Linked DNA regions of Parashewanella spongiae. The protein of the gene in region 1 interacts with the protein of each later gene in a pairwise test. Links are inferred from orthologs where the notes say so. Each region holds a gene or a part of one and is shown on either strand. Other genes may lie near its edges.

Region 1 (5,281 bases):
CGAGACGAACAACATTGGACTTAAGGTTATTCACTTTTTTAATGCTGCTTACTGATACTTGGTACCGCTTAGCAATTTTAGATAACGAATCACCACGAACCACTTTATGTTTCATATTCTTTTGATTAGCCAGCAAAGTATCACTTGGTGCGTGTTGTTTAAAGTATTTCAACACCCCTTTATGCAGGGCTTTAGCTAATTTTTTTTGGTGACTACTAGAACGAAGCAGTTTCTCTTCTCTTGGATTTGAAATGAACCCTGTCTCAACCAATATCGATGGAATATCAGGCGATTTAAGTACGCCAAAATTGCCTGATTCAGGATGTTTTTTATGTAATTTGGTAACCTTCCCAACTTCTGAAACCAGTTGTGATGCAATGGTATGGCTTAGAGCCATAGATTTATCCGAAACCATATCAATTAAGGTCATAGCAAGATATTGTTCACTATCATTACCTTGGATAATACCACCAGCTCCACCGAGCAGTTCGGAGTGGCGCTCTTTTTGTTCTAACCAACGACCCATTTCTGATTTCGCACGGCCTTTAGATAACACCCAGACTGAAGCACCTCGGGGTTGCGGCGAGGTAAAAGCATCGGCGTGAATCGATATTAACAAATCGACTTTCTTTTTCCTTGCTAACTCGCTACGGCGGTTAATATTAACAAAATAATCACCTTTTCGAGTCATGTATGCCGTCATGCCTGGTGTAGCATCAATTAATTTTTTTAATCGATTAGCAATTTCGAAAACAACTTTTTTTTCAAAAGTGCCAGCAGGGCCAATAGAGCCGGGATCGTCACCACCGTGTCCTGCATCAATAGCGACAATGATATTACGCAGTTTACGGGTGGGCTGCTTCACGATATGAGATTTTGATTTGGCTAAAGGCTCAATATCAACAACAAGCCGATGACCATATGGGGCTGTTGGTGGCAATGAAAACAATTTTGATTTAACCGCTTGATTTAAATCTAAGACGATGCGAGCAGTGCTTTTTTTGGGCGATTTACTGAGTCTGATCCTTTTAAGCAATTTACTGCTATTTTTTATCTTTTTTAAATCAACTTTTAATTTCGTGTTTTCTAAATCAACAACCAAACGATTAGGCTTCGATAAAGTAAAGTGCTTGTATTTAACTTTAGTACCCAAATCAAGCACGATTCGAGTAGACTCAGGTGCAGCCCATACTCGAATACCCTTTAAAGTATTTGCCGCTATAACTTGCAGTGGCAGTAAGAATAATAAAGCAATACTCAATAATCGTGTCATTTGGTTCATAAAGATTCAGTTACTTATTTTATTTTTTCTATCAACTGCTTACCTTGACAAGAATTCGCTTGCATAACAAGTTCACGTCCATGATTAACATAATTTATTTCAATATTTATATCGGCATCAGCAAGTAAACCATAACCTCTATCTGGCCACTCGATAATACAAATGCTATCTTTTGAAAAATAGTCTCGAATCCCCATGTATTCCAATTCTTCTGGATCAAGCAATCTATACAAGTCAAAATGAAACACTTGCATATTGGCAAGTTCGTAGGGTTCAACAATGGTATATGTTGGGCTTTTTACTGCACCAACATGTCCTAGTGCTTGAATTAATCCACGTGAAAAAGTCGTTTTTCCTGCCCCGAGTTCACCAGAAAGATACATAGTAAAAGGAGGAGTAAGATACTGAGCAATCTTACAGCCTAACTTAACGGTGGCAGCTTCATCGATTAAAGAGAATGTGTGTTTTTGCATGATTTGATAACTACTGAATACACGTAAATAAATTATACCGAAAAAAAAGCTGAAACCATCAATGACTTCAGCGATTAATCACTATTTTTTGCAATAATTTTTGTAAAACTACTAAGGTACGCTCTAAACCGTTTGGCTACGCTGTAAATTTAATAGCCACTTACCATAGATAAAAATACCTACAGCTGAAATGGAGCCTATTGCTGCAATGATGTACCACGCCATGCCAACATTGTGTGTCGCATAGAGATATTGGGTTAATGACTGAGCACTTTCACCTGTATAACTGACTAACGTGGTAAATGCTTCTCCCTGAGGAATCGCTGTTACATCAGTTTGCGACATCCCACGCTCTAAAAGTAGGTCACGAGAAAAAATTTCTTTTGAGGCATACCATTCGTAAAGTTTTGGGCCAAAGTAACCTTCTAATCCCCAACCGATCCCTTGAGGCAACATAACAAACCCTAAATACATGGCTTTTTTCCCCTCTGGGGCAATATTGCCCATGAACTCTCCCTTTTTAGGGCTGATCATCATTTCACCGAGAGAAAAAGTCGCAATCGCCAACGCCATAATCCAAGCCGCATTAGTTGCTCCAATCAACAAGAAAGCAACAATACTCAATATGCAACCAGAAAGCATGGCACTTGTAACACGATATTTTGCGGTTAAGGCCGCGACTAAAAAGCAGGTAGTCATGATCAATGCGGCATTAATATTGATCATACCTTCAGGCAAAATTCGAGTCCCTTCAAAATCCATAGCCAGCAATTTTTGCCAGAACACACTCGGAGTTTCACCGCCAAACAAACTCGTCACAAGTACACTCGTATCAACCCACTCAGAAATATGAATAGGAAGTACATCAAAAAGTGAGTTAAACAAAAACCAAAATCCAGAAAACACCAACATGTAGTAGATTACAATTGGCTTTTTTAATTCTTGCCACGCGTCTTTCCACAATACTTGTTGTTTAATTTCACCGCTTTTAATTTGTGCTTTACGCGCTAAACGTGCTTCTTTACCTGGCTCTTTATAAGCCAACAGAAAAACAAAGTTAATTGAAATGATAGCTGCACAAGTATAGAAGACATTTTCCCAAGCTAGCTGACGCATATGAGCCGCTACAATAGGGCCAATAAAACCGCCAACATTTACGATTTGATAAAAAATACCCCACGCCATTGAGGTATTATTACGATTAGTAGACAGTACCATAGTCCCTTGAATACCCGGCTTAAAGATACCTGTACCACCCGCCAAAAGCATTGCACCAATTAAGAACCCCCAAAATGATGGGAAGAACGCCATCACCAAATAAGCGCCAATTTTAATGACTGTAGAAGCGAAAATGGTTTCTTTGTAACCGACTCGGTCTGATATACCACCAGTAAACACAGGAACAAAAGTTTGCGTTATCGCAAACCAAAACATGATCACACCGTAATCGCCTAAACTAATCCCAAGACCACCTTCGGAGGTAGGCGCTTGAGCATATAAAGAGGCGGTTGTTTTTACACCATAATATGAAACACGTTCGACGAGCTCCATACCACCGACAAGCCAGAAAACATAGCTTAAACTGGCAATGGAAGCCCACATGCCTAACTGTTTGACTTCTCGCAGATCATTTCCCAACTCGGGGTTACTCATATCCTGCTCCTTTGTTATTTTTTATCATCCACAGCTTTGAGCAACTAAAAACACACATATTATGATTAGATACTTAATTTATTATCAGTAAATGAATTTCTTCAAAGGGGATACTTTACCTAATTTGTAGCAAAAGGCCAAAACTGAATAGTCAAAATCAAAGTTAAAAAATACAAACCCAAAACGATTACCACTTTAAAAACAAGGAAATAAATAACAATGATGAACCTAAATAAATCGGTTGAACGCACAATTTGACTTTAATCTAATGAAGTTAAATACAGAATTAAACAACTCAAATTAATCCATTAGGTGAGTGCTGAACATTCATATATTTGCCAAAATCACCGCTCGCTGCGTTATAAATTTTACAAGTAGAAACGAAGTAACGACAGTTTTATATGTCGGTAACCACTACTTGCTGCTATTCATGCCTTGCTATCAATAATTTTTTCTGCGTATATGAACGCTCCCAACCGATTTATTTACCGTGAAAATAGCCGATAACACCTATTCCCAAGCCTGTTAGTGAAAGCATAAAAGCTAAAAATCACTTCGCCTTTAGCTTAGGTTGGAAATAATCTTCAAATCTCAGCGAATACAATTTTCATGGTGTAGGGTGATAGAAAAATAGTAGCCAAAGTAAACGCATATGACATCTATGCCTATCATGAACGTTTAGGATGAAAAACAGAATACCTTAGCAAGAATAAATACTAGTGCCTGCAAAATATACACTGTAGACTTATAAGTAATTGGATAAATTCAAGTTTGAGGTGCACAGTCATGGCCCTTACTTCAACACCTGCATCAGAGTCAGTACCAATAACCCTATTCTGTTACTCTGAAAAATTAATTTCGATTAGCGCTGACAGTAAAACTCTAACAAAGTTAACCGCCAGCCACTCCCAAAAATCAGTAGTGCATTTCAAATTTGTAAATAAAGAGGGAGTAGTTTCAAATTCAAGAAAATATTGTGTTTCTTGTGAACAACGTGCTAAAGGTATCGACTTAAAATGGGTTGCTAAACCGTTAAGCATAATCGTAGAAGACTTTCATTCAGAGAATGAAAAATTAGCCATAAAATATTTTGTAAATCGACTTAATGGTAAAAACTATTGGAATTTTTACAACGAAATATTACAAAGCCGATGTGAAGCTGTCCGATCATTTCTTGAAGATGGTATCAATTTAAACCTCCACACTAATGAGGTTATTTACCCAGTAGACAAGTACGCATTTCCAATGAAAACGCGTTTTAAGTTATTTTCAGAGACTGAGTTTTTATTTGGAAACCCAGATCAGTCTGTATTTAATATCCAGTCTTCCCAAACAGCCCTTCATTTAGCGGTCATGACTGGCTCAACTGAAATATCTAAACTGTTAGTCACACATGGCGCGCCCATAAACGCCCAAAACCGACACGGGAACACACCGTTAATCGGAGCAATTTTATGTGCTCACGAAGAAATGGCACTCTTTTTTATTGAACAAGGGTGTGATGTTGATATAAAAAACAGCTCAAAATGCCTTGCTTTAGGGCATGCAATCAAGAAAAAGCTCATAAAGGTGGTAAAAGCCATCGCCCCGAAAACAAAGCATATTAATGAGCCCTCATCTAAGTCTGGTTCTTTTTTAGCCCTAGCCGCCAGCCTAGGATACAAAGAAATTGTGTCTATTCTTCTTGAGAATGGTGCCAATCCAAGTCATGAATCAAACAGCCTGCTTCCTGTTCACTTCGCGGTGCTAAACAAGCACTTAAATACAGCGAAACTTATGATCAGTCAAATACGAACCAGAAAAGAGTTTGATGACTTGGAATTCGAGCAAATGGGGAGGCAATCATTAACTTCATTAATAAAATCAGAAGTTC
Region 2 (5,301 bases), 560 kb from region 1 along the record:
AGTAATTAAATGCTCAACTCAGAGCTATGTATGTACTAAAAGTGCAATCGAAATTGATGAAGACATAGTTGTTACCGACATACACAACTGTCGTTATTACATTGCTACGTCAAGACAATTTTGAGAAGTAATTTGAGTACATACAAGCTCCCGAAGGGCATGGCTAAAGGGTTCCATTACTGCGTTACAAACACTTGAATTATCCTGACAAAAGCACGAAGTGCGTTGAACGCCAGCTTTGTATGGCGGCCGTAGGGAATATAGTACTTCGAGCTTGTGCCTTGCACTGAAACCCTTTAGCTCTTGCTGAGTGAGAGATAAGTTACTGTAATTGGTATTACTATCAGTAATTTTTTCTGCGTATATGAACGCTCCCAACCGATTTATTTAGGTTGAAGAATGATATTCTGTTTTTAAATACACCACTTTTTAGCTAAAAGACGCTCTTCTTTGTAATTTAGCCTGAGTATCCTTTAGTGCTTCCTTATCAACAGAAGTCCGCACTTGCCTTCTTATTTTTGCTTTATAGCCGATTTTACAAAAATGATTTGGTCCACTTTCACAATTGGATTCGTGAATCATCTTGGCGGTATGTTGCCAGAATAACATGGCAAACTTTAAGTCACTGAAGATAATTTTAGCCCCCTTTCTAAAACCAAAGTGAGCGATAAACTTTTCAATTGAGGATTCAAACAAGCTATTACAAGGTAACGCTTGGTTTTCAATGGCATGCTGACAGCAACTTTGAAAAAGCAAATAATTGACGAACATAAAGTTGACGGCGTTCATTGGGATAAGTTCTAGTCGATTAAAAGTATACCGCCCAGCCATGAAATTTGGATCAAGTTTTTCGTCAAACGTAAACTCTTGATCAAGAAATGGCCTCTTTTTCTCCATTGATTGCTTCAATTCCAGATATTTTTTCGCCTCATCAAAAGTCAACCATGTTCTCGCAGGCGTTGCTTTAGAATACTTGAGTAGTAGATCACACAGCTTATAATAATAATTTTTGAATACTTGATTCTCACTTTCTATGAGGAGGGAGAAGCCTTCAATCGCTCGGCTATTGTCTGCCACTCCAAAGAATTGCAAGCAGTAGGTATCGAGATCGAGAAACATATTCCGATAAGGCTTTGGAATTGTGCTAAGTAATTGGGCGTGATACAAATCATGCAGCAAACCAAATAACTGATCACAATAGATACGATCAGGACAAGTGAGATTGTTATCCACGAGATCGTTATACACTAATACAGGGTGTTGTTGCTGAAGTCTCATCACTTTCATATCTTCAGCCGATGTAGCTCCTAGCACTGGCATCATTGCAATAGGATGGCCATGTAACTCACACAATCGCTCTACTGTTAAAACCGATAAGATATACAAGCGCTTGGTATAAAAATCAAATACCACCGGCCCACTTTCTACAACAATTAACACATTCGCCCACCGCCTCGGTTTTCCTGGCCTACAGTCTCTTGCTTCTTTTGATTCTCTTACTATTATTTCTTCAGGCGTTTTTTGTTGTCTATTTTTTACCCTTGGAGAAGTCATATTGTCATTTCTTATAAAAAATGGTGCTTCTTTATCGGTTAATTGACAACAAATAACCTGAGCTTCTTCAGTCGCATATTCAGTCAAGAATTGATGCAATTTAGGTTTACTTGCTTGACCTCTAGATGAAGCTAAAACTCGTTCTTTGTGTTCTATGTTACTAGGATGGTTGAGATCTAATACTTCAACATTAGATGTTGCAATGGCGTACTGAGACGGCATAACGGATTGATTAAATTGTTTGAATGTTAAAACAATTTGTGTAGTAAAAAGGTAAATTGACTTGCTGATTTTCCCCATAACGTACAAAGCAATAAGAATATTTTCTATCTCTTCTTGTTTGAATTCAACCGCATTCCAATCCTTGCGCTCACAGCATTCGAGCACATACTCAACTCTATTTTCTTCAAGGCTAAGCAGAGCCTCGATAAGCGCAGAGCAATCATTAACACTCAGGCATAAGTTAGTCATGCACTCATTTTTCATCGCTTTTATTAAGTCAGAATGAAATGAGGTCTCATGGCTCTTTTTCTCATAGGACTGCCAAGTTTCAATTGATGAAAATTCAATTAGCGGTCCAACGTGACTCACGTTTGCAGTACACACCTAAGATACTCTACAAGATAAATTACGTACTCCCATTGTGCGCGAATTTAAGTAAATAACGGTTAAATTAAATAAAAAGTAATGCAGAATTCATTATTCAACCTAGAAAATCAGTTGGCGGCGATATTAAGCCTAAATAAATTGGTATAACTCTCCCATCTACCAAAAAGGCAGCTATATCAGCTACCTTTTTATCTTTTAAAATCAAATCGTAAGTTATCTTTGTCTTACCGCTTCGAACAAGCACACACCTGTTGCAACCGACACGTTCAAACTTGATACCTGCCCGGCCATGGGAATGGAGACTAAACTATCACAGGCTTCACGGGTAAGGCGACGTAGTCCTTTTCCTTCTGCGCCCATTGCAATAGCCAGTGAGCCTTTTAAGTCTGCTTGATATAAATCACTGTCGGCTTCGCCCGCCGTACCAATAATCCAAACACCAACTTGTTGGATGTGACGCATGGTGCGCGCCAGATTTGTCACTTGAAAAACAGGCACAATTTCAGCAGCGCCGCAAGCCACTTTACTCACTGTTGAGGTAACTGTAACCGAATTATCTTTTGGAATAATGATCCCATGAACACCTGCTGCATCAGCATTACGTAAACAAGCGCCTAAATTATGCGGATCCGTTACCCCATCTAAAATCAGTAAAAATGGTTTATCTGTTTTTTTGAGCAGAACATCAAGATCGTTTTCTGTCAGAGCTTTCGCAGGCTTAACTCGTGCCACAACACCTTGGTGCTGGCCACTTTGTGCTTTATCTTCAAGTGTCTTTTTTGCTGCTCTTTGCACCGTAACGCCAGTATTGTTAGCTAACGAAACAATTTTTTTTAGGCGGTCATCTTCCCGACCTTGCAACAACCATAAATCGAGTACACGTTCTGGTGCTTGAGTTAATAAAGATTCAACGGCATAAATGCCGTACATCATATCTTGTTTTTTCATAGTAATATCTTACTTCTTAACTGTTCGTTTTTTCACGCGAGTTCTGCTTTTAGATTTCTTCGCAGTTCCTGATTTTGTATTGTTAGTTTGGGTTTTATTTTTAGCTGTTTTTTTCACCGAGTCTTTCTTTTTCGGATCTGTTGCCTTAGCTTTGCGTGAGTATTTAGCTTTATCAGAACCTGTTGATGATTCCTTTTTTGACTTAGCCTGCTTAGCACCTTCAATATTAACCCGCTCTCTTGCGGTTAATGGTTTACGCGCTCCGCTTTTACGCCTCGATTTTGAATCACCCACAATGGCTAAATCAATTTGTCTGTCATCAAGGTTCACCCCTGCAACACTAACCGTGACTGCATCACCGAGTTGATAAACTTGTCCCGAGCTTTCACCGATCAAACGCTGTCGACTCGGATCAAATTGGAAATAATCGCTCGCCAAGGTCGATACATGAACTAACCCATCAATAAACAACTTGTTAAGGCGTACAAAAAAACCAAAGTTAGTTACGGAAGCAATCACACCATCGAAGGTATCACCAACATGATCCTGCATGAACTCGCACTTAAGCCAGTCACTGACATCGCGCGTAGCTTCATCGGCGCGGCGTTCATAATTCGAACAGGTTTCCGCTAATACATCCAGCTCTTCGAGTTGATAATGATAACCGCCATCACGTGTCCATTTTTCTTTATTTTCGCCTTGTTCTTTAGCCAGTAAGTGCCTAATTACACGATGCAATACCAAGTCTGGATAACGACGAATGGGCGATGTGAAGTGTGCGTATTGCTCTAAGGCTAAACCAAAGTGACCATTATTGTCAGGTGTATAGACCGCTTGGCGCATCGAACGCAGCAACATCACTTGGATCAACTCAGCATCTGGCCTGTCTGCTATCTCCAACATCAAATTCTGATAGTCAATTGGATCAGGCTCATTACCGCCGTCCATGGTCAAACCCCGTTCGGCTAAAAAGGCTTTAAAGTTACTCAGCTTTTGATCAGACGGAGAATCATGCACACGATATAACACTTCACCTTTATGCTTTTTAACAAACTTCGCGGCGGCTACATTAGCCAAAATCATACATTCTTCAATGATTTTGTGTGCTTGATTACGGCTGCGTGGTTCGATGCGTTCAATTTTACGTTGTTCATTAAAAATAAACTGGGTTTCAAGGGTCTCAAAACCAATAGCACCTCGAACAGCACGTTGCTCATTTAAGGTTAAATATAAGCTCTGTAAGCACTGTAAATGTGGTAGTAAAGCTTGGTGTTCATCCAGCCCTTGTGCGCCTTCGAGCATGGCCGCCACTTGGGTATAAGTGAACCGCGCATGGGAATGCATTACCGCAGGATAGAATTTGTAACCTGATAACTTACCATTGGCTGAAATGGTCATTTCAGTCACCATACATAAACGATCCACCTTAGGCTTTAATGAACATAACCCGTTCGACAGCTTTTCAGGCAGCATTGGGATCACTTGTGATGGGAAATATACCGATGTACCACGTGATTGTGCTTCTTTATCTAACGCTGAATCGGTGCGTACATAATGACTGACATCGGCAATCGCGACCCACAAGCGCCAGCCACCACTTTTTTTAGTTTCCGCATAAACGGCATCGTCAAAGTCTCTGGCGTCTTCACCATCGATGGTCACTAATGGTAAATGGCGTAAATCAACGCGGTTTTGCTTTTCCTCTTCAGTCACGTCATCAGGAATGCGGCGTAATTTTTTTTCAATCACACTTGACCATTCATGAGGCAGATCATAATTACGCAGCGCGATCTGAATTTCCATACCCGGTGCCATTTGCTGACCAAGTACTTCAACAACTTTCGCAGTGGCTTTAATATAACGGCTAGGACGGCGTGTCAGTTCGAGCACGACTACATCGCCATGTCTCGCACCATTTTTATCTTCTTTAGGTATGAGTATTTCTTGGCTGATGCGTCTGTCATCGGCGACAACAAATCCCATTCCTGCATCGAGGTAATAGCGACCAACCAGCGGCGCTTTTCGCTCTGATACTAAACGCACAATGCGCGCGTCACGGCGGCCACGTTTATCTGATCCCGCTTTTTGTGCCAGCACTTTATCGCCATGAAAGTACATTTGCATATCACGGGCGGAGATGTACAAATCATCGCCACCTTCATCTGGCTTAAACCAGCCAAAACCATCTCG

What was found. Proteins that work in one complex are often made in the same cells at the same time.
Region 2: the proteins of tsaE (region 1) and rlmB interact in binary tests that used the Escherichia coli proteins (3 or more experiments, as listed by UniProt). The link is inferred for Parashewanella spongiae from one-to-one orthologs.

The regions. Positions count from the first base shown.
Region 1 is NZ_CP037952.1:4,494,155-4,499,435, forward strand. What follows is about bases 27-2,779. They hold tsaE (tRNA (adenosine(37)-N6)-threonylcarbamoyltransferase complex ATPase subunit type 1 TsaE), read right to left. Parts: upstream 1,756-2,779; coding sequence 1,297-1,755; downstream 27-1,296. Other genes in these bases: E2I05_RS17870 (N-acetylmuramoyl-L-alanine amidase), read right to left, coding at 27-1,282; E2I05_RS17880 (MFS transporter), read right to left, coding at 1,879-2,779. In the rest of the region: more of E2I05_RS17870, read right to left, coding at 1-26; more of E2I05_RS17880, read right to left, coding at 2,780-3,408; E2I05_RS17885 (ankyrin repeat domain-containing protein), read left to right, coding at 4,195-5,281. UniProt on the Escherichia coli protein: Required for the formation of a threonylcarbamoyl group on adenosine at position 37 (t(6)A37) in tRNAs that read codons beginning with adenine.
Region 2 is NZ_CP037952.1:5,054,142-5,059,442, forward strand. What follows is about bases 1,245-4,017. They hold rlmB (23S rRNA (guanosine(2251)-2'-O)-methyltransferase RlmB), read right to left. Parts: upstream 3,112-4,017; coding sequence 2,377-3,111; downstream 1,245-2,376. Other genes in these bases: E2I05_RS20025 (hypothetical protein), read right to left, coding at 1,245-2,145; rnr (ribonuclease R), read right to left, coding at 3,121-4,017. Also shown: more of E2I05_RS20025, read right to left, coding at 430-1,244; more of rnr, read right to left, coding at 4,018-5,301. UniProt on the Escherichia coli protein: Specifically methylates the ribose of guanosine 2251 in 23S rRNA.